3 regions of the Kitasatospora sp. NPDC059408 genome follow, and region 3 is predicted to be linked to each of the others. Evidence: predicted binding sites of a transcription regulator. Region 3 holds the regulator's gene; each other region holds the start of a gene.
What was found. The regulator HrcA, encoded in region 3, represses chaperone genes, less so after heat shock. The targets are predictions, from matches to a motif close to TTNGCACTCNGNNNNNCNGAGTGCNAA.
Positions count from the first base shown of each region.

Region 1 (9,655 bases), on a different contig from region 3:
GAGATGGAGGACCTCGACCTCGACGTGTCGCTGCCGGAGTCGGTGGTGGTGGTCGAGTGGGGCGAGGGCAAGGTCGAGCGGCTGTCCGAGGACCGTCTGGAGGTGCGGATCGAGCGGGCGATCGGCGACACCGCGGGCGAGGACCACGACCCGCGCCGTGTGCTGCTGACCGGCATCGGGGCGCGCTGGGAGGACGTCGAGCTGGCGAAGCTGGCGTGACGGCCCGTCGGACCGCGTGGAGGCTTCGCCGTCCGTTTGCCGACAGGCTGTCGGGAAAGTGTTGCGAGGGGGGCGCCGGGCGTGATGGGATGGGTGCTGCGGTTAGGTCTGCCTAACTAGGGAGGCGCCATGTCGAGCACCACCCCCGCCCCGGAGCGCGCCGTGCGCACCACCGGGGCCGGAGAGTCCGCCCGTCGCGCTCCGGGGGAGCCGATGCGGGCGCTGCTGGCCGCGTGCGCCGCGGCCGAGGCGGTGTCCACCCCGCCCGAACCGGCGCCGCGCCGGGCCGACGACGCCGGGACGGACACGCCCCGCGCGGCCTGACGGCCCAGGCCGGACGCGCGCGCCTCAGGTGACCACGAGTCGGACGGGCGCGCCTCAGGCGACCACGACCACCTTGGTGTCCTTCGGGGCGAAGTCCCACAGCAGCTGACCGTCCTGGCGGGAGCTGCGGATGCCGCCGGTCTTGGTCTTGGGGTCGGCGGTCGGCGTCGCGCCGTCCACGGCCGCGCTGAAGCCGAAGACCACGCCGTTCTGCTGCGCGAAGCGCACCACGTGCTCGATCTGCTTGCCGTCCGTCCCGGTGGTGGTGGCCGTGCGGCTGTACACCGGGTACGCGCCGGGGGTCGGCTCGACCGTGCCCGGGGTGACCGGGAACGCCGCGACCACCTGCGGGTTCTTCTTCGGCTCGATCAGCCACACGTAGTGGCCGGAGACCGAGTAGACGACCCGCGTGCCGGTGCCCGAGGAGGCCGGCAGCGTCGGTGCCGTCGGGGTCGGGGTCGTGCTCGGCGCCGCCGAGGTGGCCGGGCCGCCGGCCGTCGCGGTGGCGGTCGGCCGGGCGGCGCCCGCGCGGTCCTGGGCGCCGTTCGCCTGGAAGGCCAGCAGGCTCACGACCGCCAGGGCTCCCAGGGTCAGCCCCGTGACCACCACTCCAGGACCCATCTTCGCCACTGCCGCTCCCGCCGCCGTCCGCTGTACGTACCGCCCTAATCGTGCCAGGTCCCGCGGGCCGCTCCGCAGCGGCTCGGACGTGTGTTCCGCAGTGGTACGCCGGATCGATCGGCCGGTCGGCCCAACGTCGGTCTAACCTTGACCCGTGCTGCTGCTCGCGTTCGACACCGCTACCCCCGCCGTCACCGCCGCCGTCCACGACGGCACGGCCGTCCTCGCCGAGACCGACCAGGTCGACGCCCGGCGCCACGGCGAACTGCTCCTGCCCGCCATCGACCGGGTGCTGCGGACGGCCGGCGTCGACAAGCAGCAGCTCACCGGCATCGCCGTCGGCGTCGGCCCCGGCCCGTACACCGGCCTGCGGGTCGGCCTCGTGACCGCCGCCGCGCTCGGCCACGCGCTGGGCCTGCCGGTGCACGGCGTCTGCACCCTGGACGCGATCGCGTTCCAGGCGCGCGCCGAGGGCCTGGCCGGGCAGCCGTTCACGGTGGCCACCGACGCGCGCCGCAAGGAGGTCTACTGGGCCTCCTACGACGCCGACGGCCGCCGCACCGAGGGCCCCGGCGTGGACCGCCCGGCCGAGCTGTCGCCGCGGCCGCGATCGGTCGGCGCCGGCGCGCTGCTCTACCCCGACGCCTTCCCGGGCGCGCACGGCCCCGAGCACGTCTCGGCCGGCGCCCTGGCCGGCTTCGCCGCCGCCGAGCTGGCCGCCGGGCGCGAGCTGCTGCCGAACGTGCCGCTGTACCTGCGCCGCCCGGACGCCCAGGTGCCGGCCGGCTACAAGGCGGTGCTCCCGGCGTGAACCACGGCACCACCCTGCGCCCGATGCGCTGGTGGGACATCGAGCCGGTGATGGAACTGGAGCTGCGGCTCTTCCCCGAGGACGCCTGGTCCCACGGGATGTACTGGTCCGAGCTGGCCGAGACCCACCCCGGCGGCACCCGCCACTACACCGTCGCCACCGCCGCGGACGGCACGATCGTCGGCTACGCCGGACTGATGGCGATCGCCGGCGAGGGCGACGTCCAGACCATCGCCGTCGACGAACGCCACCAGGGCGTCGGCCTCGGCGCGGCGCTGCTCACCGACCTGATCCGGGAGTCCGCCCGGCGGGGCTGCGCCGAACTGCTGCTGGAGGTGCGGGTGGACAACCCGCGCGCCCAGCGGCTGTACGAGCGCCACGGCTTCCAGCCGGTGGGCATCCGGCGCGGCTACTACCAGCCCGCCAACGTCGACGCGCTGGTGATGCGCCTCGACCACCCCAGCACCGACAGCACCGACAGCACCGACCCGAAGGACATTGAGGACACCCGCCATGGCTGACGAACCGCTCGTCCTCGGCATCGAGACCTCCTGCGACGAGACCGGCGTCGGCATCGTGCGCGGCACCACGCTGCTGGCCGACGCGGTCGCCTCCAGCGTCAACGACCACGCCCGCTTCGGCGGCGTCGTCCCGGAGATCGCCAGCCGGGCCCACCTGGAGGCGATGGTCCCGACCATCCAGCGCGCCCTGGACACCGCCGGGGTCAAGGCGAGCGACCTGGACGGCATCGCCGTGACGGCGGGCCCCGGCCTGGCCGGCGCGCTGCTGGTCGGCGTCAGCGCCGCGAAGGCGTACGCCTGGGCGCTGGACAAGCCGCTGTACGGGGTCAACCACCTCGCCTCGCACATCTGCGTCGACCAGCTGGAGCACGGCCGGCTGCCCTCGCCGACCATGGCGCTGCTGGTCTCCGGCGGGCACTCCTCGCTGCTGCTCAGCGAGGACATCACGACCGACGTCCGCCCGCTCGGCGCGACCATCGACGACGCGGCCGGCGAGGCCTTCGACAAGGTGGCCAGGGTGCTCGGCCTGGGCTTCCCCGGCGGTCCGATCGTGGACCGCACGGCCCGCGAGGGCGACCCCAAGGCGATCGCCTTCCCGCGCGGCCTGAGCGGCCGGAACGACCCCGCGTACGACTTCTCCTTCTCCGGTCTGAAGACCGCCGTCGCCCGCTGGGTGGAGGCCAAGCGCCGGGCCGGCGAGGAGGTGCCGATCGCCGACGTGGCGGCGTCCTTCCAGGAGGCGGTCACCGACGTGCTGACCCGCAAGGCCGTCAGGGCGTGCAAGGACAACGGCGTCGACCACCTGATGATCGGCGGCGGGGTCGCGGCCAACTCGCGGCTGCGCGAGATGGCCCAGCAGCGCTGTGACCGGGCCGGGATCAAGCTGCGGGTGCCGCGCCCCGGCCTGTGCACCGACAACGGCGCGATGGTGGCCGCGCTGGGCTCCGAGATGGTGTGGCGCGACCGCGCGCCGTCCGCCTTCGACCTGTCGGCGGATTCCTCGCTGCCCGTCACCGACGTCCACGTCCCGGGCGTGGACCTGCACCACGGTGACGTCCACGGCCAGGCGTACGACGCCCTCGGCGGCGGTGCCGGGTGACCGTCGCCATGATGTGGGAGGCCCGCGCCGCCGACGGCCGCGGGGCCGAACTCGCCTCCTGGGCACGGGAGACGGCGATCCCGGCGCTGCGCGGCTCGGCGGGCCTGGAGCGCCTCGAACTGTTCGGCGCCCCCGGTGAGCGGGTGCTGCTGATCGCCTGGTGGAGCGGCGAGCCGGTGCCCGTCGCCGAGCCGCCGGCCGAGCTGCTCGGCCGTCCGGTGCACCGCTGGTCCTTCACCAGCGAGCACGTCGAGTAGGCCGGTACGGGAACCGCGCGCCGGGCCACTACCGTGCTAGCTGAGAAACGGCGGACGGACCAGGAGCGCGTGCGGTGAAGCAGGACGGCCGGAACAGGACCAAGGCGTACGCGGCGGGGGCGCTGGCCCTGCTGGCCCTCGCCACCGGGTGCGGCGGCAACGGGGACGGCGCCGCCGCCCCGGCGCCGACGAGCGCGGCCCCGGCCGGGGGCCAGCCCGCCGGCGGCGCCGCGCCGACCGCCGCGGCGACCACGCCCGCGGCGGCGCAGGCCGCGGGCGACGCCGCGTGGGCGAAGTGGAACCTCAAGCCGCTGGCCCCGGCCCCCGCGCCGCCCGCCGACAAGCCCGTCAAGCTCGAACGGACCGGCACCGTACCGGTGTTCAGCGACGTGAAGACGAGCGACAAGGTCGTCTTCATCACCATCGACGACGGTGCCGAGAAGGACCCGAAGTTCGTCGAGATGCTGACCGACCTCAAGGTGCCGATCACGATGTTCCTGACCAAGGACATCGTCAAGAACGACTACGGCTACTTCAAGCCACTCCAGGCGCTCGGCAACCACATCCAGAACCACACCGTCACCCACCCGGTGATGAGCAAGCTCACGCCGGACAAGCAGAAGTCCGAGATCTGCGACGACCAGAGCGCGCTCACCCAGCAGTACGGCACCGCGCCGCTGCTGTTCCGCCCGCCGTTCGGGGACGGCGCCAACACGCCGACGCTCAACACGTCGGTGCAGGAGTGCGGTCCGCGGGCGGTCGTGCTGTGGCGCGAGTCGATGCAGATCCACGACATGCAGTACCAGGCGGCGGACAAGAAGCTGAAGCCCGGCGACATCATCCTGGCCCACTTCCGCGGGCCGAAGGAGCTCAAGGGCGCCACGATGACCCAGATGTTCGGCGAGCTGCTGGCCCGGATCCAGGAGCAGGGCTTCTCGGTGGCCCGGCTGGACGACTACATCCAGCCGCCGGCGTAGCCGTCCGGTCAGCCGGTCCGTCCGGTCAGCCGGTCCGTCCGGCCGGTCCGTCCGGCGCGGCCGATCAGACCGGCTGACCGAGCATCATCAGCGGGCCGTTGTCGGTGCGGCTGAGGATCACCGTGACGGAGTTCGGCCCGGAGGGCTTGAGCTGGCGGCGCAGCTCCTCCGGGGTGATCGCCATCCCGCGCTTCTTGATCACCACCGTGCCGACCCCGCGCTCGCGCAGCAGGGCCTTCAGCTTCTTGATGTGGAAGGGCAGCACGTCGGTCAGCTCGAAGGCGTGCGCGTACGGCGTCGGGACCAGCTCGTCCGAGGTCAGGTAGGCGATCTTCGGGTCGATCAGCCGTCCGCCCACCTGCTCGGCCACCTCGGCCACCAGGTGGGCGCGGATCACGGCGCCGTCCGGCTCGTACAGGTACCGGCCGACCGGCCCGGCCGCCGGGTCGGGCAGATCGCCGCCGGTGAGGCTCGCGGCGTGCGGCAGGAGCGTCGCGCGGTGCGGGTGGGCGGCCTTCGTGCCGAACCAGAGCACCGCCTCCTTCACGTCCCCGTGGTCGGAGACCCACTCGGCCTCGGCGTCCTCGGGGACGGCCTCGTGCGGGATGCCCGGCGCGACCTTCAGCGCGCCGATCGGGGTCCGGCGGCCGGCCTCGACGGCCCACGAGAGCGGCGGGGCGTACGCCTCCGGGTCGAACACCCGGCCGCGCGCCGTCCGTCGCGCCGGGTCGGTGAACACCGCGTCGTAGCCGGTGACGTCCACGTCGGCGACGTCCGCGCAGCGCACCTCGACCAGGTCGGCGAGGCCCAGCGCGGCGGCGTTGGCGGCGGTGGCCGCGCAGGCGGCCGGGTCCCGGTCGACGGCCAGCACCTCGATCCCGGCCCGGGCCAGCGCCAGGACGTCCCCGCCGATCCCGCAGCACAGGTCGGCCAGCCGCCGCACCCCGAGCCCGGCGAAGCGCTGCGCGCGCCACTCGGCGACGCTGCGCCGGGTGGACTGCTCGACGCCGTTGGGCGTGAAGTACATCAGGTCGGCGTCCGCCCCGAACTTCGCGCGGGCGCGCTGGCGCAGCCGCGCCTGCCCGAACGCCGCCGACACCAGGTCGGCCGGGTGCTCGCGCCGCAGCCGGGTGGCCAGCGCGAGCTCCTCCTCGGGCGTGAACTCGCGCAGCGCGGCGAGCAGGTCCTGTCCCTCGGGGGTCAGCAGCGGCTGGAGGTTCTCGGTGTCCACGGGGCCATTCTCGCCGGTCGGGCGGTGTGGTGGCCGGTCCCGGGCGGTCGTGCAGGGCCGCGCGGGACGGCGGCCGCGCGTCCGCGGGCCGGGACGGCGGGGCGCGTCGTTGGCACTCTGGTTGACTGAGTGCTAACACGGGCCTATGGTCGTCCTTGGCACTCTCCACCTGGGGAGTGCTAACGCGAAGACGCGTGCCTGACCCCCGCGACGGCAGGTGCGCAGGTTCGCCCCTTACCCGTTAGAAAACCCCGTAATCTCCGAAGGGGAGCTCGGACGTGACCACCAGCAGCAAGGTTGCCATCAAGCCGCTCGAGGACCGCATCGTGGTCCAGCCGCTCGACGCCGAGACCACCACGGCCTCCGGCCTGGTTATCCCGGACACCGCCAAGGAGAAGCCCCAGGAGGGTGTCGTCCTGGCCGTCGGCCCGGGCCGCTTCGAGGACGGCCAGCGTCTGCCGCTCGACGTCGCCGTCGGTGACATCGTCCTGTACTCGAAGTACGGCGGCACCGAGGTGAAGTACCAGGGCGAGGAGTACCTCGTCCTCTCCGCCCGCGACGTTCTCGCCATCATCGAGAAGTAAGTCGTTCCGACCCGCCCCGGATCCGTGTCCCAAGTGACAGGGGCCCGGGGCGTGGTTGTTGGTTCACGTAGTTCGGCGGCCGGTGGGCCGGCCGCAGCCCCGAGGGAATAGGGAACATGGCGAAGATCCTGCAGTTCGACGAGGACGCCCGCCGCTCGCTGGAGCGCGGTGTCAACAAGCTGGCCGACACCGTCAAGGTGACCATCGGCCCCAAGGGCCGCAACGTCGTCATCGACAAGAAGTTCGGCGCCCCGACCATCACCAACGACGGTGTCACCATCGCCCGTGAGGTCGAGCTGGACGACCCGTACGAGAACCTTGGCGCTCAGCTCGTCAAGGAGGTCGCCACCAAGACCAACGACGTCGCGGGCGACGGCACCACCACCGCCACCGTGCTGGCCCAGGCCCTGGTCAACGAGGGTCTGCGCAACGTCGCCGCCGGTGCCGGCCCGGCCGCCCTGAAGAAGGGCATCGACAAGGCCGTCGCCGCCGTCTCCGAGCACCTGCTCTCGGTGGCCCGCGAGATCGAGGGCAAGGACGACGTCGCCGCCGTCGCGTCCCTCTCCGCCCAGGACACCCAGGTCGGCGAGCTGATCGCCGAGGCGATCGACAAGGTCGGCAAGGACGGTGTCATCACCGTCGAGGAGTCGAACACCTTCGGCGTCGAGCTCGAGTTCACCGAGGGCATGCAGTTCGACAAGGGCTACCTGTCGCCGTACTTCGTCACCGACGCGGAGCGGCAGGAGGCGGTCCTGGAGGACCCGTACATCCTGATCCACCAGGGCAAGATCTCCTCGATCCAGGAGCTCCTGCCGCTGCTGGAGAAGATCCTGCAGGGCGGTGCCTCGAAGCCGCTGCTGATCATCGCCGAGGACGTCGACGGCGAGGCGCTGTCGACCCTGGTGCTGAACAAGATCCGCGGCATCTTCAACGCCGTCGCCGTCAAGGCCCCGGGCTTCGGCGACCGCCGCAAGGCGATCCTCGGCGACCTGGCCACCCTGACCGGCGGCACCGTGATCTCCGAGGAGGTCGGCCTCAAGCTCGACCAGGCCGGTCTGGACGTGCTGGGCAGCGCCCGCCGCGTGACCATCACCAAGGACGAGACCACCATCGTCGAGGGCGCCGGCGACGCCGAGGCCGTGGCCGGCCGCGTCGCCCAGATCAAGGGCGAGATCGCCGGCACCGACTCCGACTGGGACCGCGAGAAGCTGCAGGAGCGCCTGGCCAAGCTGGCCGGCGGCGTCTGTGTCATCAAGGTCGGCGCCGCCACCGAGGTGGAGCTGAAGGAGCGCAAGCACCGCCTGGAGGACGCCATCTCGGCGACCCGCGCCGCGGTCGAGGAGGGCATCGTCGCCGGCGGTGGCGCCTCCCTGGTCCACGCCGCCAAGGTGCTGGACGGCGGCCTGGGCCTGTCGGGTGACGAGGCCACCGGTGTCGCCGTGGTCCGCAAGGCGCTGCACGAGCCGCTGCGCTGGATCGCCCAGAACGCCGGCCTGGAGGGCTACGTCATCACCTCCAAGGTCGCCGAGCTGGAGGCCGGCCAGGGCTACAACGCCGCCACCGGCGAGTACGGCGACCTGGTGAAGGCCGGCGTCATCGACCCGGTCAAGGTCACCCGCTCCGCCCTGGAGAACGCCGCCTCGATCGCCTCCCTGCTGCTCACCACCGAGACCCTCGTGGTGGAGAAGAAGGAGGAGGCCGCCGACGCCGGTCACGGCCACTCGCACGGCGGTCACGGCCACTCGCACTGACGCTCCTGAAGTGGACCGGAGGCCCGGTCCGCCCCCATCCTGGGAGGCGGGCCGGGCCTCCGGCGTTCGGGCCCGGGGGTCCGCGAGTCCGCTTGAAGACTCAACTATCAGTGAAATTTTGCGTTCGGCAAAGATTGCCTTATAACTGAGGCATGATCGAGGCCCGCCACCTGCGCGTCCTGCGTGCCGTCGCCCGCACCGGCTCCTTCTCCGCCGCCGCGCGCGAGCTGGGCTGTACCCAGCCCGCCATCAGCCAGCAGATGAAGGCCCTGGAGAAGTCCGTGGACACCCCGCTGGTGGTCCGTTCGGGCCGGGGCATGCAGCTGAGCGAGGCCGGACGGGTGCTCCTCAAGCACGCCACCGGGATCCTGGCCGGGCTGTCGGCGGCCGAGGAGGAGGTCGCGGCCATCGCCGGGCTGCGCGCCGGGCGGGTGCGGCTGGTGTCCTTCCCGACCGCGAGTTCCACCCTGGTGCCGCCCGCCGTCGCCCGCCTGCGGGACAGCCATCCGGGGGTGCGCGTGTCGCTGGTCGAGGCGGAGCCGCCGGAGTCGCTGGCGATGCTGCGCGGCGGCGAGTGCGAGATCGCGCTGGCCTTCCGCTACCCGCAGTCCGAGGGCGCCACCGCCCTCGCGGTGCCCGCGCACGGCACGCCGCGCGAGGCGCGGGCCGAGGCGAACCTGGAGGCGCAGCAGCTGAGCGCCGGCACCGACTGGTCCGACCTGGTGGTCACGCCGCTGCTGGACGACCCGCTGGTGGGCCTGCTGCCGGCCGCGCACCCGCTGGCGGGGCGCGGCGGCGCGGTGGAGCTGGCCGAGCTGGCGGGGGAGCAGTGGATCGCCGGCTGCCCGCAGTGCCGCGGGCACCTGGTGGAGCTGTGCGCCGGTGCGGGGTTCGAGCCCCGGATCGACTTCGCGACGGACGACTACCCGGCGGTGGTCGGCCTGGTGGCGGCCGGGCTTGGGGTGGCGGTGCTGCCGCGGCTGGCGCTGGAGTCGGTGCGGCCTGACGGGGTGTCGACGGCGCCGGTGCGGACCGCCTCGGGGGCGCCGGCGGTGCGGCAGGTGGTCGCGCTGACCCTGCCGGACCTGGCCGAGGTGCCGGCCGTGGCGCTGATGCTGGAGCGGCTCGCGGGGGCCGCCGGGGCCCGCTGACGCAGGGTCACCGGCCGGGGGGCTTGGAGCGCCGCGAAGAAACGTTTCTTCACGGCGCGGCCTCGGCGTGGCGCTAGCGCTGGGCGACCGTCGGCGCGACCAGTGGGAC
Region 1 is NZ_JBHYWI010000028.1:92,900-102,554, forward strand. Features, by position in the region: gene tsaE (tRNA (adenosine(37)-N6)-threonylcarbamoyltransferase complex ATPase subunit type 1 TsaE) at 1-219, shown strand, start outside; gene ACFXDE_RS20400 (hypothetical protein) at 349-543, shown strand; gene ACFXDE_RS20405 (hypothetical protein) at 598-1,164, opposite strand; gene tsaB (tRNA (adenosine(37)-N6)-threonylcarbamoyltransferase complex dimerization subunit type 1 TsaB) at 1,319-1,975, shown strand; gene rimI (ribosomal protein S18-alanine N-acetyltransferase) at 1,999-2,496, shown strand; gene tsaD (tRNA (adenosine(37)-N6)-threonylcarbamoyltransferase complex transferase subunit TsaD) at 2,489-3,595, shown strand; gene ACFXDE_RS20425 (hypothetical protein) at 3,592-3,852, shown strand; gene ACFXDE_RS20430 (polysaccharide deacetylase family protein) at 3,927-4,829, shown strand; gene ACFXDE_RS20435 (methyltransferase domain-containing protein) at 4,894-6,060, opposite strand; gene groES (co-chaperone GroES) at 6,339-6,644, shown strand; gene groL (chaperonin GroEL) at 6,761-8,395, shown strand; gene ACFXDE_RS20450 (LysR family transcriptional regulator) at 8,548-9,546, shown strand; gene ACFXDE_RS20455 (WhiB family transcriptional regulator) at 9,620-9,655, opposite strand, start outside.
Region 1: a site for HrcA is predicted at 6,170-6,196, ahead of groES (co-chaperone GroES). Genes of this name have one in related genera too.

Region 2 (9,655 bases), on a different contig from region 3:
GGGTCGGCGCGGATCAGCCCCGGCGGTCGAGCAGCGCCAGGGTGGCACCGTCCAGCGGCGTCACCCGGGTGGGGGCGCCGTAGCGGGCCCGCAGCGCCTGGGCGTCGTCCGGCCGCAGCGCGGCGAGCGGGTCCGTGGTCTGCCCGAGAACGACCAGCCAGATCCGGTCGGCCCGCCCCAGGCAGTCGGCCGGGACGGCGCACGCCGTCGGCGACAGCTCCGCCGCCTCGACCGCGCCCTGCGCGACGAACACCGGGTACGGGCGTACGTCCGCCGGCAGGTAGTAGGCGACGCCGGGGCCGATCATCGCCCAGCTCTGGTCGCCCAGCGGGACGGCGAGCCCGTCCCCGGGCCGGTAGCCGGCGGCGATCAGCCCGGCGGCCGCGCGGAACGGCTCGTGCGCGTGCGCCGACTCGTACCGCACCGTGGCCTGCCGCGGCAGCGCCGCCCAGGCGGGCACCGCGAGCAGCGCCAGCGCCAGCGCCATCCCGGCCACGCGCAGCCGCTTGCGCCGCGGGCCGCGCCGGGCGAGGCCCGTCAGCGCCTTGTAGACCGCCGCGACGCCGCCCCCGCCGAGCGCCGCCCAGGCGGGCACGGTGAACAGCAGGTACCGGTCGACGAAGTACGACGTGCCGCCCTGCGACACCAGCCAGACGCCCACCACCGGCACCACCGCCAGCAGCAGCGCCTGCAGCGCCTGCACCCGCCGGCCCGGCAGCACCACGGCCGGGACGGCCAGCAGGACGACGGCGATGAACACGTCCGGCGCCCCGGCCAGGGTCTCCCCGAAGTGCCACAGCGCGTCCAGCGTGGGTGTCCCTATCCAGCCCAGCTGCCGCTCCGACTGCCGGGCGCCCAGCACCACCACCGGCACCAGCGGCAGCGCCGCCACCAGCACCGCCGCCGGGTACTGCCACAGCAGCCGCCGGTCCGCCGTCCCGCGGGTGCGCCACAGGTGCAGCAGCACCACGGCGGCCTGCCCGGCCACCGTGCTGAACGAGACCAGGTGCAGGACCCCCGCCACCGCCATCGCCACGCAGTACGGCGCCCACCGCCGCCACCCGGGCCGCTCCAGCGCCCGCAGCAGGAACCAGGTCGCCGCCGCGATCGCGCAGGTCACCAACGCGTAGGCGCGCGCCTCCTGGGCGAACCGCGACACCTGCGGCACCGCGCAGAACAGCAGCCCCGAGCCGACCGCCGTCACCCGCCCGCCGAACAGCCGCTCGGCGGCGAGCCCCACGAACGCCGCCGCCCCGGCCATCGCCAGCACCGACGGCAGCCGCAGCGAGACCGCCGAGTCCCCGAACACCGCCGTCCAGGCGTGCATGAGCAGGTAGTACGCGCCGTTGCTGGCGTCCACGTGCTGGAGCAGGCGCAGCAGGTCCGGCAGGGAGCGGGTCGCCACCGTCCAGGTCGCGACCTCGTCCCGCCACAGCACCGGCGTCCCCAGCCGGAACAGCCCCAGGCCGAGCATCACCACAGCCGGCCACAGCCACACGGACCGCAGGAGTCGGCCGAGGGGGTGCACAGCAGGGCGCATCTGGACCTTCGATCGGAAAGCCGAACTTCGAACACGTTCCTTGAAGGCTACTTGCCCCACCCTGACACCCCGTCGGCGCCCGCACCATCCGCCACCGCCACCGCCCCCACCCCTGATCCGGTACGCTGTGGACGGCCTTGTGACCACACGGCCCGCCTCAGTAGCTCAGGGGATAGAGCACGGCTCTCCTAAAGCCGGTGTCGCAGGTTCGAATCCTGCCTGGGGCACGTAGCAGCGAGAGGCCCCCGACCCGTGTGGTCGGGGGCCTCTCGGCGTTCCCGGGCCGCTCGTGCGGCTCCCGCGGCTGAGGCGGGATCAGGCGAGGACGTGCCCGGCGCGGGCGGCGGGCGTGGGGTGGGCGGCCAGGTCGGCGAGCAGGGTCTCGGTCTCCCGGGCGCCGCGCAGGACGGCGGGGTCGAGGTCGGCGAGGACGATCTCGCGGCGGTCCTCGCCGGCCTCGGCGATCAGGCGGCCGTCCGGGCCCCAGACCGCGCTGCCGCCGCAGGTGTGCCAGCCGCCGGTGACGCCGATGTGGTTGGCGAGCACCGTGTAGAGGGTGTTGTCGAGCGCGCGGGCCGGGAACCAGGTGCGGGACTCGTGGTGGCCGTGGCCCGTGCTGAACAGGGCGCCGACCAGGTAGGCGTGGCAGCCGTCCAGCGCGGCGGAGCGGGCGTGCTCGGGGAAGCCGGAGTCGTAGCAGATGCCGAGACCGAGCCGCCAGCCGTCGAGCTCCAGGCTGCAACCGACCGTCCCCGGGCGGTAGTAGGACTGCTCGGTCTTGAAGAGGTGCTGCTTGTCGTAGCGGGTGACGACCGTGCCGTCCGGGCCGAACACGAAGGCGGAGACGAGCAGGTCCGGCCCGTCCTGGGCGGCGGCGCCGACCACGGCGGCGGTGCCGGTCTCGCGGCAGGCCTCGGCGATCGGCGCGAGACGCGGATCGCCGGGCTGGACGGCGCACTTGAGCGGATCGGCGCTGATCAGCCCGGGCTCGTAGCCGGCGAGGAACTTCTCCGCGAACAGCACCAGCCGGGCGCCGGCCGCGGCGGCCTCGCGGATGAGCCCGGCGGCGGTGGCCGCGTTGGCGGGGATGTCGCCCGCGACGGCCTGGTCCTGGACGGTGGCGATCCGCAACGGACGCTCGGGGTAACGGGCGTGGGCGGCGGACTCGGTGGGGGCTTCCTGGGTACGGGACATGCCCGCCACGCTAGTGCCGTGGCCCTGGACGGCGGTCAGAGTGCGGCCCCGTCGGGGTGATCGGCGCCGTCGGCCGGACGGTCGCCGCGGGCGGGCCGGAAGGAGGGCGCGATGACGCGCTGAACCCTGGGCCTGGTCCGCCAGTTGACCCGCCGGATGTCGCGGGCCAGGGCGCCCGGGCACCAGAGCTCGACCGCCGCGGTGACGGCGCCCAGCACGAAGCCGGCCGCCAGCCAGCCGCCCAGCACGTCGCTCGGCCAGTGCACGCCGAGCGCGATCCTGGTCCAGCCGACGGTCAGTACGGCCGCGGTCGCCACCGCGCAGGCGGCGATCCGCCCGGAGCGTCCGGCCCGGGGCCAGAACAGCCCGACCAGCACCGCGCAGGTGATCGCGGAGGCCATCGCGTGCCCGGAGGGGAAGGCCGGCCCGCCCGCGTGCGAGACCGGGTCGGTGAACGACGGCCGCTGACGGCCGAAGGCGAGCTTCAGCGCCCACTGGGCGCCCCACCCGACCAGGGCCTGCGCGACGGCCCACCCGGCGAGCACCCGGGCGCCGATCAGCCAGAGCCAGCAGGCCGCGATGGCCAGCAGGACACGCATCGTGACCGTGCCGCCGATGTCGGAGAGGGTCTGCACCGCGGCCGTCCAGGCCCGGTGCCCACGGGCGTAGGAGTGCGTCTCCGCGATCCAGCCGTGGTCGAACCGGTAGAGGGGTTGCCAGTGGCGGGTCACCAGGACGGCCAGCAGGCCGAACAGCAGGGCGCAGCCCACCGCCAGCGCCGTGCCCCGAAGGGCCCGGCGGTGACGCACAGTGGCGGCAGTCGCGCTGTTGGTCAGGTGCATGCCTGACACCTTCCCAGCGTCCTGTGCTGATCGGGCGCCCAGGTGATAGCGATTCCGCATCTTTTGTGCGGAGGATCTGCGTGCGCAGGGGTGCGGGAGCGGGTGGAGAGTGGGGTGTGCGGGAACGGGCGGGGCGCCCGGGGGGTTCTCCGGATATCCGCTCCGAAATGGTCGCGCCGCGCGCACCCGACGCGCCCGGCCGGTCACCCTGCGTTCAGAACCGGGGTGAAAACCGGCAGGATACTGCATCGCGGGGAAGAATCTGAGTAACTTGGGAATGTTGTCCGGAATCTGTTCGTTGGATCGTTACGTGTGAGCCCCCCGGGGCCCGCATTCTTGCCCTCTCGGGGCAGGCAGGCATTCCTCGGCAACACCAGCAAAGGGAGCAAGCATGGCCACCCGTGCCGTCGTTCGCGACAGGGCCGACCGGACTCGCGCGGCCCGCCCGACCAACCTTGAGGCCGACCGTGACCTGGTCGGCATGTACCTCGACGAGATCGCCAGGACGCCCCTGCTCGATGCCGCCGAGGAGGTCGAGCTCTCGCTGCGGATCGAGGCCGGTGTGTACGCCCAGCACCTGCTGGAGGAGGGCGGGCTCCCCGAGGGCGCCACGCGCGAGGAGCTGGAGGCGATAGCCGACGACGCCGAGCGCGCCAAGGACGTCTTCATCCGCTCCAACCTCCGGCTCGTGGTGGCGGTCGCCCGCCGGTACCCGCGCAGCGGCCTCCCGCTGCTGGACCTCATCCAGGAGGGCAACGCGGGCCTCGTGCGGGCCGTCGAGAAGTTCGACTACGCCAAGGGTTTCAAGTTCTCCACCTACGCGACCTGGTGGATCCGGCAGGCGATCACCCGCTCGATCGCCGACCAGTCCCGCACCATCCGGCTGCCCGTGCACCTGGTCGAGGAGCTGGGGCGGATCCGGCGGGTGCAGCGCGAGAAGTCCAAGGAGTTGGGCCGCGAGGCCGAGCCGGCCGAGATCGCGGCCGAGCTGGACACCACCGAGGCCCGGATCAAGGACGTGCTGGACTGGGCGCGCGACCCGGTCAGCCTGAACATGTCGGTCGACGACGAGGGCGAGACCCAGTTCGGCGACCTGGTCGAGGACACCGGGGCGACGTCCCCCGAGGACGCCGTGATGGTCATGCTCCGCCGCGAGGAGCTGGACGACCTGATCGGACGGCTGGACGACCGCACGGCCTCGATCATCCGCTCCCGCTACGGGATGGAGGACGGCCGCGAGCGCACCCTCACCGAGGTGGGCAAGCAGCACGGCCTCACCCGGGAGCGGATCCGGCAGATCGAGAAGCACGCGCTGGCCGAGCTGAAGAAGATCGCCGACCACGCCGGCTTCGAGGCGGCGTAAGGCGCAAGGGGAGTTAGGGCGTACGGGGAAAGGGACGTGAGGGGATCGGGGAGCGGGGACCGAGCCCTGGACCGGGCCCGGGTGCGGAGCGCTCCGCACCCGGGCCCGCGGTCCGTCTCGGGCTCTTAGGCTGGAGGGGCAGGACGACCGGGTCGAGCAGCGGGGTGAACAGGGTGAGCGAGCAGGGACAGGGCCAGGCAAGTGGCCGGGCGCAGGAGCAGGAGGCGCCGGATCAGCCGGAGCAGGCCGCGCGGGAGCGCGAGGCGAAGGAACAGGCGCGGGCGAAGGCGCGCCTCGTCTTCGGGGACCCGCTGGACCGGCAGTCCCGGGACGACACCGACTCCGGCTGGGGCGACCGCCCCGGGGCCGGGGCCGGGAGCGGGCGGGGGCTGGACTGGTACCTGAGCCAGCGCCCGCCGCACCACGGGGACTGAGCGGGACGAGGGACGAGGGCAGGACGGGACGGGCCGCGCTCAGCGCAGCGGGGCGACCAGTGCGTCGCGGATCTCGGTGAGCAGCTGGACCTCCTTGGCCTCGGCCTCCGCCACCTCCTCGGCGAGGGATTTGCGCCGGGCGGCCATGCGGTTCATGGGAATGATCAGGACGAAGTAGACGACGGCGGCGGTGATCAGGAACTGGAGCACGGCGCTGAGCACCGAGCCCCAGAGGATGAGGATCCCGGACACGACCTCGCCGGTGGGGGCCACCTCGCAGGGCCCCTTGAGGCAGGAACTGTAGGACGCGAGGTCCTTCGTCCCGAAGACACCGACGATCGGGTTGATGACGCCCTTGACGAAGGCGTTGACGATGTTGGTGAAGGCCGCGCCGATGACGACGGCGACGGCGAGCTCGACGACATTTCCACGCAGCAGGAATTCCTTGAAGCCCTTCATGCCGCCTCGAACGACGGAGTCGTCGGCCGGTTACGGGTGATCATCCGAAGCCCAGGATTGACAACCCGCCTGGCCCAGCGCGCCACCGGACGGCGGTGGCAGCCCGGCCCGTGCGGGCCCGAACGCGAGCGCCGCGGCCACCGCGAGCAGCACCAGCGCCGGCACCCCGGCCCGCCGCCGGACGGCGCGCCACCAGCGGTGCCGCCCGCCGGCCCCGCGCCGGATCGGCCGGAAGCTCGGCACGGCCCGCCGGGGCGGAACGGTGGGTGCGGGCAGCGGGACGGCGTGGCTGAGGGCGTTCATCGGGAACCACCTCCGGGGTCGGTCGGTCTCTGCTGACCCCACGATGAGCGTCCGCCGCGAAAGCCGGAAGACGTTATCCGCAGCCTGTGGAAAACCCTGGCCCTGTGGACGATTCCGTACACCCGTGCGAGCTGCCCGGGCCCGTCAACGTTGACGAGCCCGGCGATGAGGGAGCTGCCCCGAGAACGGCGGAAGGCCCGCCGCCACCGCGTGAAGCGGGGCAGCGGGCCTTCCGGTGTGTGCTGGGGTCAGCCGGCGGCCGGAGCCGGGGAGGACGAGCCCGAGGTGGACGACGCCGGGGTCGAGGACGACCCGGACGACGAGGACGTCGTCGACGAGCCCGACGTCGAGGAGCTCACCGAGCTGCTCGACGAGGAGCGGCTGTCGGTCCGGTAGAAGCCCGAGCCCTTGAAGACCACGCCCACGGCCGAGAAGACCTTGCGCAGCTTCCCCTGGCAGTCGGGGCAGGTGGTCAGCGCGTCGTCGGTGAACTTCTGCACCGCCTCCAGGCCGTTGCCGCACTCGGTGCACTGGTACTGGTACGTGGGCACTTGTCTTCCTCCTGGCACTCGCGCCTGATGAGTGCTAACGATGGTCAATGATGCGGTATTCCGCTGGATGAGTCCAGCGACTCCGGTGTGACATGGGCCCGGTCGGGCCGCCGTCAGCCCTTGGCGGCGCCCACCAGCTGCGGCTCGGCCGCGGCCGGGACGGTGCCGGCGCCGGATCCGGCGACCACCGTGCTCGCCCCGCCCGACGGCGCCAGCAGGTGCCGCATCGAGACCAGCGCGGCCAGGCCCAGTCCGGCGCCGACGGCCGGCACCAGGAACCCGGCCGACGGCCCGTGGCTGTCGATCAGCCCCCCGGCCACCATCGAGCCGACCGCCAGGCCGAGGCCGATGGCGCCGGTCAGCCAGGTGAAGGCCTCGGTCTTGGCGCCGTCCGCGACCAGCGTCTCGACCAGGGTGTAGCCGCTGATCAGGGTCGGCGCGATGGCCAGGCCGCAGACCAGTCCGGCGATCGAGAGGGTGACCAGGTTGGGCATCGCCCACAGCGTCGAGCAGCCCAGCACCAGCAGGGCGTAGCTGGTGATCATGCGCTGCTGCACCGCGCGCCGCCAGGCGATCACGCCGTAGAGCACGCCGGCCACCATCGAGCCGCCGGCGAAGATGCCGTACACGGTGCCGGCCGCGGCGTGCTGCCCGACCGAGTCGGCGAAGGCGTTGACCGAGACCTGCATGCCGCCGAACACGGCACCGACGCCGAGGATGACGCCGGCCAGCAGCCGGACGCCGGGCGAGGCGAGCGCGGAGACGCGCTGCGCCCCGGGCCGCGGCACGATCCGGGCCGGCGCGGTGCGGCGCTGGGCGGCGAAGGCCAGGCCGCCGACGAAGGTGAGCGCGGCCTCCGTGATCAGGCTCGCGGAGGGGCTGACCGAGGTGGCGATCTTGGCGGCCAGGATCGGGCCGACGACGAAGGTGAGCTCGTCCGTGACGGACTCGAACGCGAACGCGGTGCCGACCTTGGCGGCGGAGGAGGCGGAGGCGCCCTCGGCGCCGAGCTTGGCCACCCAGCGGGCGCGGACCATCGCGCCGATCTGCGGCACGCTGGCCCCGGCCGGGACGGCGGCCAGGCACAGGCTCCAGGCCGGCGCGTGGCCGTTCGCGAGGACGATCAGCGCGGCGACCGAGGCGGCGTGCACGAAGACGGTCGGGACGAGGACGGTGGCCTGCCCGTACCGGTCGGCGAGCCGGCCGGTCTGCGGGCCGATCAGGGCCTGGGCGACGGCGGCGACCGCCGTGACGGTGCCGGCCGTGCCCCACGAGCCGCCGGTGCCCGTGACGAGCATCAGGATGCCCATGCCGAGCATGGCGTAGGGCAGCCGCGCGACGAACGCGGGTGCCAGGAACGTCCAGGCACCCGGGGTGCGCAGCAGCGCGCCGTACCCGACGCGCGCGGGTGCGGCGTCCGGGGCGGTGGGGGTGTCCGTGGCGTCGTCGACCGTTCGGCGGGCCGTCACGGTCGTCCTTCCTGCTGCCTGGTAGCGCGGCAAGGGCATGGGGTGGCCCCGACGGCGCCGAGAGTCGTCCTCTCGTGCGTCGACCGGGGTAGATACCGGGCCGCTCCGGCGTGGTTGCCGAGAGCCGGGCCGCAGCCGCCGAGCGGTCGCGCCAACTCTGCATCAGGCAGATGCTGGGTTGGTCAAAAAGCGGTGTTCTTCCACCATACAGTTACGCGCGTAGATAGCGCTAGGCCCCAACGGATCCAAGCCGGAACGGGCTTCCAGGCCCCGAAAGGCCCGGTACGCCACCACTGTACGGCTCACTTCCCGTACAGCCACCCCGCGAGCTTGCCGCCCTTGTCCACGGCCCGCAGCCGCTTCTCCGCCGCCTCGCCGACCTCGTCCGTCGTGACGACTAGCAGCTCGTCGCCGCCGCGCAGCACCGTCGCCCGGTCCGGCACGAAGGAGCTCCCCTCCCGGACGACCAGGGTGACCGCCGCCCCCTTGGGCAGCCGCAGCTCGCCGACCTCCACGCCGGACATCCGGGACTCGGGGGAGAGCGCGACGGACAGCAGGTGGCCGTGCAGCTTCTCCAGCGGCGCGGACTCGATGTCGAGGTCCTGGCCCATCGCGCCCTCGCCGATCTTCAGCTGCCTGGCCACCCAGGGCAGGGTCGGGCCCTGGAGCAGGGTGAAGACGACGACCAGGATGAAGACGATGTTGAAGACGTCCTCGGCCTTGTGCGCACCCGAGACCACCGGGATGGTGGCGAGCACGATGGGCACCGCCCCGCGCAGCCCGGCCCAGCTCAGCAGGGCCTGCTCCTTGCCGGGCACCCGGAACGGCGTCAGGGTGAGCACCACCGACAGCGGCCGCGCGAGGAAGACCAGCACCCCGCCGATGACGAGCGCCGGGATCACCGCGTCGCCCATCGTCTCGGGCGTGCACAGCAGGCCGAGCAGGACGAACATCCCGATCTGCCCGATCCAGGCCAGGCCGTCCGCGAAGCCGCGCACCGCCGGGCCGTGCGGCAGCTTGGCGTTGCCGAGGATCACGGCGCTGATGTAGACGGCGAGGAAGCCGGAGCCGTGCAGCAGCGCGCCGCCCGCGTAGGCGAGCACGGTCAGCGCCATGACGGCGATCGGGTAGAGGCCGGAGGACGGCAGGGCGACGTGCTTGATCCCGAACGCGCCGAGCTTGCCGACCGCGAGGCCGATCACCGCGCCGATCGCGAGCTCGGCGGCGATCGTGCCGAGCAGGACGTACCAGGAGTCCAGCTCGCCGGTGGTGGCGAAGGCGACGACCAGGATGACGACGGGCGCGTCGTTGAAGCCGGACTCGGCCTCCAGCAGGCCGGTGAGCCGGTGCGGCAGCGGGACCATCCGCAGGACGGAGAAGACGGCCGCGGCGTCGGTGGAGGAGACGATCGCGCCGAGCAGCATCGAGGTGCGCCAGTCCAGGCCGACCAGCCAGTGCGCGCCGGCGGCGGTGACGAACACGCTCACCCCGACGCCGACG
Region 2 is NZ_JBHYWI010000059.1:14,087-23,741, reverse strand. Features, by position in the region: gene ACFXDE_RS31160 (glycosyltransferase family 39 protein) at 14-1,540, opposite strand; tRNA gene ACFXDE_RS31155 (tRNA-Arg) at 1,695-1,767, shown strand; gene ACFXDE_RS31150 (carbon-nitrogen hydrolase family protein) at 1,856-2,734, opposite strand; gene ACFXDE_RS31145 (phosphatase PAP2 family protein) at 2,770-3,576, opposite strand; gene ACFXDE_RS31140 (sigma-70 family RNA polymerase sigma factor) at 3,968-4,939, shown strand; gene ACFXDE_RS31135 (hypothetical protein) at 5,113-5,373, shown strand; gene mscL (large conductance mechanosensitive channel protein MscL) at 5,413-5,832, opposite strand; gene ACFXDE_RS31125 (hypothetical protein) at 5,863-6,135, opposite strand; gene ACFXDE_RS31120 (FmdB family zinc ribbon protein) at 6,384-6,686, opposite strand; gene ACFXDE_RS31115 (MFS transporter) at 6,800-8,155, opposite strand; gene ACFXDE_RS31110 (potassium/proton antiporter) at 8,458-9,655, opposite strand, start outside.
Region 2: a site for HrcA is predicted at 6,698-6,724, ahead of ACFXDE_RS31120 (FmdB family zinc ribbon protein). Genes of this name have one in related genera too.

Region 3 (9,655 bases):
ACACCTACGCCGGGGGCCGCGCCACCCTCACCCTCCAGGGCCGTCTCCTGGCCGACGCGGTCGTGCGTGACCTCGTCGACTGAATGTCGTTAACGTGGTATCAGCCGTCAGAAGGAGTGTGGGATGACCGCCATCGATGACCGGGTGATAGGGATCTTCGAGAACCTTGAGGTCCCGGAGGGTTTCAAGGCCGAGCTCATCAGGGGGGAAATCGTGATGATGGCCGGACCTGATCGGGTCCACAACTGGATTGTTGAGTCGATCCAGGACCAGATTCCCCGGGCGCGATGGCATCGCTCGGTCACGCAGGATATTGACCTCCCTGGGCTCACGAGCGAACCTCAGCCCGACTTGGTCGTCTACGAGCGAGACGCCGTCGAAGGCCCTGGTCGCCTGGTTCCTGCGCCTCTCCTCACGCTGGTGCTTGAGGTGGTGTCGAAGACCAGCGTGCTGCGCGACTACCGGACCAAGCGGGAGCTCTACGCCGAGGGCATGATCCCCGTCTACCTGATCGTCGACCCGATCAAGGCCGTCTGCGTGCTGCTCACCGAACCCACCCGGGCGAGCGCCTCGGGTCTGCCGGACTACGTGTCCGAGCGGACCACCAAGTTCGGCGAGCCCATTCCGGTGGATCTGCTGGGCGTCACGCTGGACACCTCGGAGTTCCAGACCTACGCCTGACCCGGGAGGGTCGCGAAGTCGATCAACTCTTCCACCCTGCCCAGGAGTTCGGGCTCCAGGTCCTTGTAGGAGTTCACCTTCGACAGGATGTGCTTCCACGCCGCCGGGGTGTCGACGGGCCAGCCCAGGCGGCGGCAGACGCCCTCCTTCCACACCTCGCCACGGGGGACCGTCGGCCAGGCCGGGATGCCGACCGAAGACGGCTTCACCGCCTGCCAGATGTCGATGTAGGGGTGGCCGACGACCAGCACGTCCTCGCCGGTGACCCGGGCGGCGATGCGGTGCTCCTTGGTGCCCGGCAGCAGGTGGTCGACCAGGACGCCGAGGCGGCGGCCGGGGCCCGGGGCGAAGTCGGCGACGATCGCGGGCAGGTCGTCCACGCCCTCCAGGTACTCGACCACGACGCCCTCGATCCGCAGGTCGTCGCCCCAGACCCGCTCGACCAGTTCGGCGTCGTGCCGGCCCTCGACGTAGATGCGGGACTCGCGCGCCACCCGGGCGCGGGCGCCGGGGACGGCGACCGAACCGGAGGCGGTGCGGGCCGGGGCGCGGACGGGGGCCGGGCCGGACGGGCGGACCAGGGTGACGACCCTGCCCTCCAGCAGGAAGCCGCGCGGCACCATCGGGAACACCCGGTGCTTGCCGAAACGGTCCTCCAGGGTGACGGTGAACCCCTCCGCCGTCTTCTCGCAGCGCACCACCGCCCCGCAGAAGCCGGTCGCCGCCTCCTCGACCACCAGGTCCCGCTCGGCGGGCACCTCCGGGGCGGGTGCCTGCTTCTTCCACGGCGGGGTCAGGTCGGGTCCGTACTGGCGGCTGCGCATGCCGGCGAGTCTACGGACGGACCGTCAGAGCCCGGGCGCGCCCCACACCGGGAACCAGCGGCCGAGGTCCTTCTCCAGCCGCAGGTCGTTCGCCAGCATCGCGTTGATCTGCAGCTCCAGCGGGCTGTTGCGCCGCTCCCCGCCGCCGGGCATCGGCGCGAACGGGTAGAACGTGCCGCGCTTGTACAGGTAGACCAGCGCCAGCGACTGCCCCTCCCCGTTCCGGAAGCCCACCAGCGAGCAGAGCAGCTGCGGCCCGAAGCCGTTCGCCTCCAGCTCGCTGTTGACCGCGTGCAGGTCGTTCACCAGCTCCGGCAGTTCCTCCGCGGTGTGCCGGGCGAGCAGCCACGAGTAGCCGTAGCCGTCCTTGGAGGCCTCCACCGGGACGCCGCCGCGCTCGGTGTCGGCGTCGAGCAGCGCCCGCACCTGTTGCTCGACCTGGACGAACGCGGCGCCCTCGACGGCCGCGAAGCACACCGAGCCGAGCCCGGTGGGCAGGAACCCGGCGCCGGCCTCCAGGGTGAGCGCGGCCGAGGGGACGCCGAACAGCTGGTCGAGGTCGGGCTTGACGGGCTTGGTGCGGCCGAACAGGGCGTCCAGGATTCCCACGGCGGTCCCTTCAGGCGGTCGGCGGGTCGGCGGGTCGGCGGGGCTCAGCGGCCCAGCTGGGCGGAGATCTTCGCCAGCTGCTCCAGCCGCTTCTCCAGCGTCGGGTGGGTGGAGAGCAGCTGGGAGGCCGTCTCCTTGGCGCTCAGCGCCGGGGCGAAGTAGAAGGCGTTGTAGGGCTGGGCCTGGCGCAGGTCCTTGGACGGGATCGCGGCGATCTGCCCGGTGACCTTGGTGAGCGCCGACGCGAGCGCGCTGGGCCGGCCGGTGAGCTGGGCGGCGGCGCGGTCGGCGGCGAGCTCGCGGTAGCGCGACAGCAGCCGTGTGAGCAGGAAGCTGATCGCGTAGACGACGATCGACACCAGCGGGATGACCAGCGCCGCGATCGCCGCGTTCTGGTCGTTGTTGTTGCGCCCGCCGCCGATGAACCCGCCGTACATGGCGATCCTGGTCATCGCCCCGGCGAGGACGCCGAGGAACCCGGCGATCGTCATCACGGCGACGTCCCGGTGGGCGACGTGCGAGAGCTCGTGCGCGAGGACGCCCTCCAGCTCCTCGGGCTCCAGCCGGCGCAGCAGGCCGGTGGTGACGCACACGACGGCGTTCTGCGGGTTGCGGCCGGTGGCGAAGGCGTTCGGCATGTCGCTGTCGGCGACCGCCACCCTGGGCTTGGGCATGTCGGCGAGCGCGCAGAGCCGGTCGACGGTGCCGTGCAGCTGCGGGTACTGCTCGGGGGACACCGGGCGGGCGCCCATGGCCCGTTCGGTGATCTTGTCGCTGAACCAGAACTGGGCCACGAACAGCCCGCCGGAGATCAGCACGATCAGGGGCCAGGCGCCGCGCAGCAGCACGATCAGCAGGCCGGTGAATCCGACGTACAACAGCCCGATCACGAACATGGTCCCGACCATCCGGCCGGTCAGGCCGCGGTCGGGCGCGAATCGGGTGTGCTGGGCCGAGCTCGACATCGCTTGCTCCTCCGTTCGCCGTCCGCTATCGATGCTGCCACCCGGACGGCCGCGGGGCACCACCCCCGCGCCGGGAACTGCGGGCAGGATCACCCCCGCTGCGCCGTTCCTGCCGTCGGACCCGGGCCGTACACTGGCAGGTAGGGTTCTGGCACTCGTGCGCTCAGAGTGCCAAACCCGGGCCTTCCAGGCCCGCATCAGCTCGATACGTCACAACGGACAACGTGCGAAGACGGAGGTGCGTGCCCCATGGCCGGTGAGGTCCGCCAGCTCGACGACCGCAAGCTCGCCGTGCTGCGCGCGATCGTCCAGGACTACGTGGGCACCGAGGAGCCGGTCGGCTCGAAGGCCCTGGTGGAGCGGCACAACCTCGGGGTCTCCCCGGCCACCGTCCGCAACGACATGGCGGCGCTGGAGGAGGAGGGGTACATCCACCAGCCGCACACCAGCGCCGGGCGCATCCCCACCGACAAGGGGTACCGGCTGTTCGTCGACCGGCTCGCCGAGGTCAAGCCGATGAGCGCGCCCGAGCGGCGCGCGATCCGGCACTTCCTGGAGGGCGCGGTCGACCTGGACGACACCGTCGCACGCACCGTGCGGCTGCTCGCCCAGCTCACCCGGCAGGTCGCCGTCGTGCAGTACCCCTCGCTGAGCCGCTCCACCGTGCGGCACATCGAACTCGTCGCGCTCGCCCCGGCCAAGGTGATGCTGGTCCTGATCACCAACACCGGCCGGGTCGAGCAGCGGATGGTGGACTGCCCGGGCACCGTCGGCGAGACGGCCTTGTCGGACCTGCGGGCCCGGATCAACGCGCGGGCCGTCGGCCAGCGCCTGCCGGACGTCCCGGCGGCGCTGGAGGAGCTGCCCGCGATGTTCGAACAGGTCGACCGGCCGACCGTCACCACGGTCCTGGCGACGTTGTTCGAGGCGCTCGCCGAGCAGAACGAGGAGCGGATCATGCTGGCCGGCACGGCCAACCTGACCCGCTTCGGCCACGACTTCCCGCTCACCATCCAGCCGGTCCTGGAGGCCCTGGAGGAGCAGGTCGTCCTGCTCCGCCTCCTGGGTGAGACCACGGACGCGGCGATGACGGTCCGGATCGGCCGGGAGAACGCCTACGAGGGGCTGAATTCCACCTCGGTGGTGTCCGTCGGCTACGGTTCGGGCGACGAGAGCGTGGCCAAACTGGGTGTGATCGGTCCGACCCGGATGGACTATCCGGGCACAATGGGGGCGGTGCGAGCGGTGGCGCGGTACGTGGGTCAGATCCTGGCCGAGTCGTAGCAATCAGCCACCGCTGGACAGACCAGCGGTGGTGCCCTGTCGCAGCACTACTACAGGCGGAACAAGCGGAGCATTAGGTGGCCACGGACTACTACGCGGTACTCGGCGTCCGACGGGATGCGGGGCAGGACGAGATCAAGAAGGCGTTCCGGCGCCTGGCACGCGAACTGCACCCGGACGTCAACCCGGACCCGAAGACGCAGGAGCGGTTCAAGGAGATCAACGCCGCCTACGAGGTGCTCTCCGACCCGCAGAAGCGGCAGGTCTACGACCTCGGCGGCGACCCGCTCTCGCCGGGCGGCGGCGGTGGCGCGGGCGGCTTCGGCGCCGGCGCGGCCGGTTTCGGCTTCTCCGACATCATGGACGCCTTCTTCGGCGCCGCGGCCGGCCAGCGGGGCCCGCGCTCGCGCACCCGCCGCGGGCAGGACGCCATGATCCGGCTGGAGATCACCCTGGAGGAGGCCGCGTTCGGCACCACCAAGGAGCTCCAGGTCGACACGGCCGTCACCTGCACCACGTGCAGCGGGGAGGGCGCCGCGCCCGGCACCTCCGCGCAGACCTGTGACATGTGTCGCGGCAAGGGCGAGGTCTCCCAGGTCACCCGGTCCTTCCTGGGCCAGGTCATGACCTCCCGCCCCTGCCCGCAGTGCCAGGGCTTCGGCACCGTCGTGCCGACCCCGTGCCCGGAGTGCGCCGGCGACGGCCGGGTCCGCGCCCGCCGCACCCTGACCGTCAAGATCCCGGCCGGTGTCGACAACGGCACCCGGATCCAGCTGGCCGGCGAGGGCGAGGTCGGCCCCGGCGGCGGCCCGGCCGGCGACCTGTACGTCGAGATCGCCGAGACCACGCACACCGTCTTCCAGCGGCGCGGGGACGACCTGCACTGCACCGTCACCATCCCGATGACGGCCGCCTCGCTCGGCACCCAGGTGCCGCTGCAGACCCTGGACGGGTTGGAGGAGGTCGACATCCGGCCCGGCACCCAGTCCGGCCAGTCGATCCCGCTGCACGGCCGCGGCATCACCCACCTGCGCGGGGGCGGCCGGGGCGACCTGATAGTGCACGTCGAGGTGCAGACGCCCACCAAGCTCGACGCCGAGCAGGAGGAGCTGCTGCGCCGTCTCGCGGTGCTGCGCGGCGAGGAGCGCCCGTCCGGCCAGTTCGCGCCGGGCCAGCAGGGCCTGTTCTCGCGTCTGAAGGACGCGTTCAACGGCCGCTAGCCGTCCGCGGAGGGGTGCCGGGGTCCTCGCCCCGGCACCCCTTTCGCGTTCCGTCCCCCCTGGTCGCGGGCCCTGGCCGTGGTTGCCGGCCCGGGCCGCAGGTCCCACCCCGGAAAGGTTCCCCCTCATGACCGCCCCCGTGTTCGTCGTAGAGACCGAGCGGATCGCCGCCGCCGCGCCCGGGGCCGTGGTGCGGCTGGACGGGCCGGAGGGGCGCCACGCGGCCGCGGTGAAGCGGCTGACGGCGGGCGAGGCGGTCACCCTGGCCGACGGGCTGGGGCTCGGCGTGGACGGGACGGTCGCCGAGGTGCTCGGCAAGGACGCGATCGACGTCACGGTGGCCGCCGTGCGCCGCGAGCCGGAGCCGGCGCCGCGGATCGTCGTCGTCCAGGCGCTGCCCAAGGGCGACCGCGGCGAGCTGGCCGTGGAGACCATGACCGAGGTCGGCGTGGACGTCGTGATCCCGTGGGCCGCCTCGCGCTGCATCACCCAGTGGAAGGGCGAGCGCGGCGCCAAGGCGCTCGCCAAGTGGCGCGCCACCGCCCGGGAGGCGGGCAAGCAGTCCCGCCGGCTGCGCTTCCCCGAGGTGCGGGACCTGATGACGACCCGCCAGCTGACCCCCGTCCTGGCCGGCGCCGCGTTCGCCGCGGTGCTGCACGAGGAGGGCTCCGAGCCGCTGGCCGCCGCCGCGCTGCCGGCCGCCGGGGACGTCGTCCTGGTGGTCGGCCCCGAGGGCGGAGTCTCCCCGGAGGAGCTGGCCGCCTTCGCCGAGGCGGGTGCGAAGCCGCACCGGCTCGGCCCGTCGGTGCTGCGCACCTCGACGGCCGGCGTGGCCGCCGGGGCGCTGCTGCTCGGGCGCACCGGGCGCTGGGCCTGACGGCCCCTGCGTCGGGGGCCGCCCGGATCCCGTCCGGTTTTCGCCCGGTCCCCGTCCGGATCCCGTCCGGTTTTCGCCCGGTTCCCACTCGGATTCCGTCCGGATCCCGCCCCGGTCTCACCCGGGTGGAGTCGGGTAAAAGCGGCCCGCCCCGTCCGCGTACGTGCCTACGCTGGCGGCGTGACGGAACCCCTCAGCAACCCTGTCGGCGCATACCTGCGCCACCCGCATCTGCACGGTGACCTGGTCACCTTCGTCGCCGAGAACGACGTCTGGCTCGCCCCGCTGGACGGTGGCCGGGCCTGGCGGCTGACGGCCGATCACCTGCCCGTCCACCACCCGCGGTTCTCCCCGGACGGGCGGCACATCGCCTACACCTCCGCCCGGGACGGCGCGCCCGAGGTGCACGTCGTGCCGGTGGACGGCGGCCCGTCGCGGCGCCTCACCCACTGGGGCAGCGGCCAGACCCAGCTGCAGGGGTGGAGCGCCGACGGCCGTCCGATCGCCACCACCACCGCCGGGCAGGCCACCCTGCGCCGCACCTGGGCGCACGCGGTGCCGCTGGACGGCGGCGAGCCGGTGCGGCTGCCGTACGGGCCGGTCGGCGGGCTGGCCTTCGAGCCGGACGGCGACCGGGTGCTGCTGGGCACCGTCAACAACCGCGAACCGGCCTGGTGGAAGCGCTACCGGGGCGGCCGGGCGGGCAAGCTGTGGATCGGCCGGGACGAGTTCGTCCGGATCCACGAGGACCTCGACGGGCAGCTCTCCTCGCCGCTGTGGGTGGCCGGCGCGGACGGCTCGCGGATCGCGTTCCTGTCCGACCACGAGGGCGTCGGCGAGCTCTACTCCAGCCTCCCGGACGGCACCGGCCTGCGCCGCCACACCACCTCCCCGGACGGCTTCTACGCCCGCAACGCCGCCACCGACGGCACCCGGGTGGTCTGGCACCGGGCCGGCGACCTGTGGCTCCTGGAGGACCTGGCCGAGGGCGCCGAGCCGCGCCGCCTGGACGTCCGGCTGGCCGGGCCGCGCACCGGCCGCCGCCCACGCCCGGTGCACGCCGCGCACTGGCTGGAGACCGTCGCCCCGGACCGCACCGGCCGGGCCAGCGCCGTCGTGGTGCGCGGGAGCGTGCACTGGCTGACCCACCGCGAGGGCCCGGCCCGGGTGCTGGACGAGACGCCGGGCGTGCGCGGCCGGCTGGCCCGCGTGGTGCCGGGCGAGGACGGCGCCCAGGGCGTGCTGTGGGTGTCGGACGCCGGAGGCGAGGACGGGCTGGAGTTCGCCCCCGCCGTCCACGGCGCCGAGCGCCGCCGGCTGGCCGCCGGACAGCTCGGCCGGGTCAACTCGCTGGTGGTCTCCCCGGACGGCAAGCAGGCGGCGCTCGGCGTGCACGACGGCCGGGTGCTGCTGGTGACGCTCGCCGACGGCGCCGTGCACGAGCTGGCCCGCAGCACCGACGGCGAGGTCAGCGGCCTGGTGTTCAGCCCGGACTCCGCGTGGCTGGCCTGGTCGCGCCCGGTGCCGGGCAGCGGGGCGTGGTCGCTGCGCCAGATCGTGCTGGCGAACCTGGCCACCCGGACGGTCGGCGAGGTCACCCAGCAGCGCTTCGTCGACACCGCGCCGGCCTTCACCGCGGACGGCCGCTACCTGGCCTTCCTGTCGGTGCGCAACTTCGACCCGGTCTACGACTCGCACGTCTTCGACCTGTCCTTCCCCAACGGCTGCCGCCCGTACCTGATCACGCTGGCCGCCGACACGCCGTCCCCGTTCGGCCCGCAGCGGGCCGGGCGCCCGCTCGGCGGGGAGGACGAGGAGCCGCGCGGCAAGAAGGGCGACGGCGAGGAGGGCGGCGCCGACGCCGCGCCGGTGACCAGGGTCGACCTGGACGGCATCGCCGACCGGATCGTCCCCTTCCCGGTGGAGGGCGGCCGCTTCGGCGCGCTCAAGGCGGGCAAGGACGGCGTGCTGTGGACGCGCCTGCCGCTGCTCGGCGAACTCGGCGACGAGGCGGCCTCGCTGGAGGACGAACGGCCCCGGGCCACGCTGGAGCGCTTCGACCTCAAGAAGCGCCGGGCCGAGCCGCTCGTGCACGGCCTGGACTGGTTCGCGGTCAGCGGGGACGGCAGCCGGCTGGCGGTCGTGGACGAGGGCGAGCTGCGGATCCTCCCGGCCGACCACAAGGCGGGCGACGAGGACGAGACGGCCGTCGACCTCGCCCGGCTGCGGGTGACGGTCGACCCGGCCGCCGAGTGGCGTCAGATGTACGCCGAGAACGGCCGGCTGATGCGCGACAACTTCTGGCGCCCGGACCTCGCCGGCGTCGACTGGGACGGCGTCCTGGAGCGCTACCGCCCGCTGGTCGAACGGGTCGGCTCGCACGACGACCTGGTCGACCTGCTCTGGGAGGTGCACGGCGAACTCGCCACCTCGCACGCCTACGTCATGCCCTACGGCCTGCACACCGAGCCCGCGCGGCGCCAGGGCCTGCTCGGCGCCGACCTGGCCAAGGACGGGGACCTCTGGCGGATCGCCCGGATCCTGCCCGGCGAGTCCTCCGACCCCCGGGCCCGCTCGCCGCTCGCCGCGCCCGGCGCCGCGATCCGCCCCGGGGACGCCGTCCTCGCCGTCAACGGCCGCCCGGTGGACCCGGTCACCGGCCCGGCGCCGCTGCTGGCCGGGACCGCCGGGCAGCCCGTCGAGCTCACCGTGGCCGGCAAGGACGGCACCGACCAGCGCCACCCGGTGGTCGTCCCGCTCGCCGACGAGGAGGCGCTGCGCTACCACGACTGGGTGGCCGGGCGCCGGGCCGAGACCCGCGAGCTGTCCGGCGGGCGGCTCGGCTACCTGCACATCCCGGACATGCAGAGCGCCGGCTGGGCCCAGCTCCACCGCGACCTGCGCTCGGAGATGGCCAAGGAGGGCGTGATCGTCGACATCCGGGAGAACCGGGGCGGCCACACCTCCCAGCTGGTGATCGAGAAGCTGGCCCGCCGGATCGTCGGCTGGAACGTCGCCCGGGACATCACCAGCTCGCAGCCCTACCCCGGGGACGCCCCGCGCGGACCGGTCGTCGCGCTCGCCGACGAGTACTCCGGCTCGGACGGCGACATCGTCAACGCCGCGATCCAGGCACTGGGGCTCGGCCCGGTGGTCGGCACCCGGACGTGGGGCGGGGTGATCGGCATCGACAGC
Region 3 is NZ_JBHYWI010000065.1:22,054-31,708, reverse strand. Features, by position in the region: gene hemW (radical SAM family heme chaperone HemW) at 1-83, shown strand, start outside; gene ACFXDE_RS32575 (Uma2 family endonuclease) at 124-681, shown strand; gene ACFXDE_RS32570 (DUF3097 domain-containing protein) at 672-1,505, opposite strand; gene ACFXDE_RS32565 (hypothetical protein) at 1,530-2,114, opposite strand; gene htpX (zinc metalloprotease HtpX) at 2,159-3,079, opposite strand; gene hrcA (heat-inducible transcriptional repressor HrcA) at 3,329-4,363, shown strand; gene dnaJ (molecular chaperone DnaJ) at 4,441-5,583, shown strand; gene ACFXDE_RS32545 (16S rRNA (uracil(1498)-N(3))-methyltransferase) at 5,711-6,460, shown strand; gene ACFXDE_RS32540 (S41 family peptidase) at 6,641-9,655, shown strand, end outside.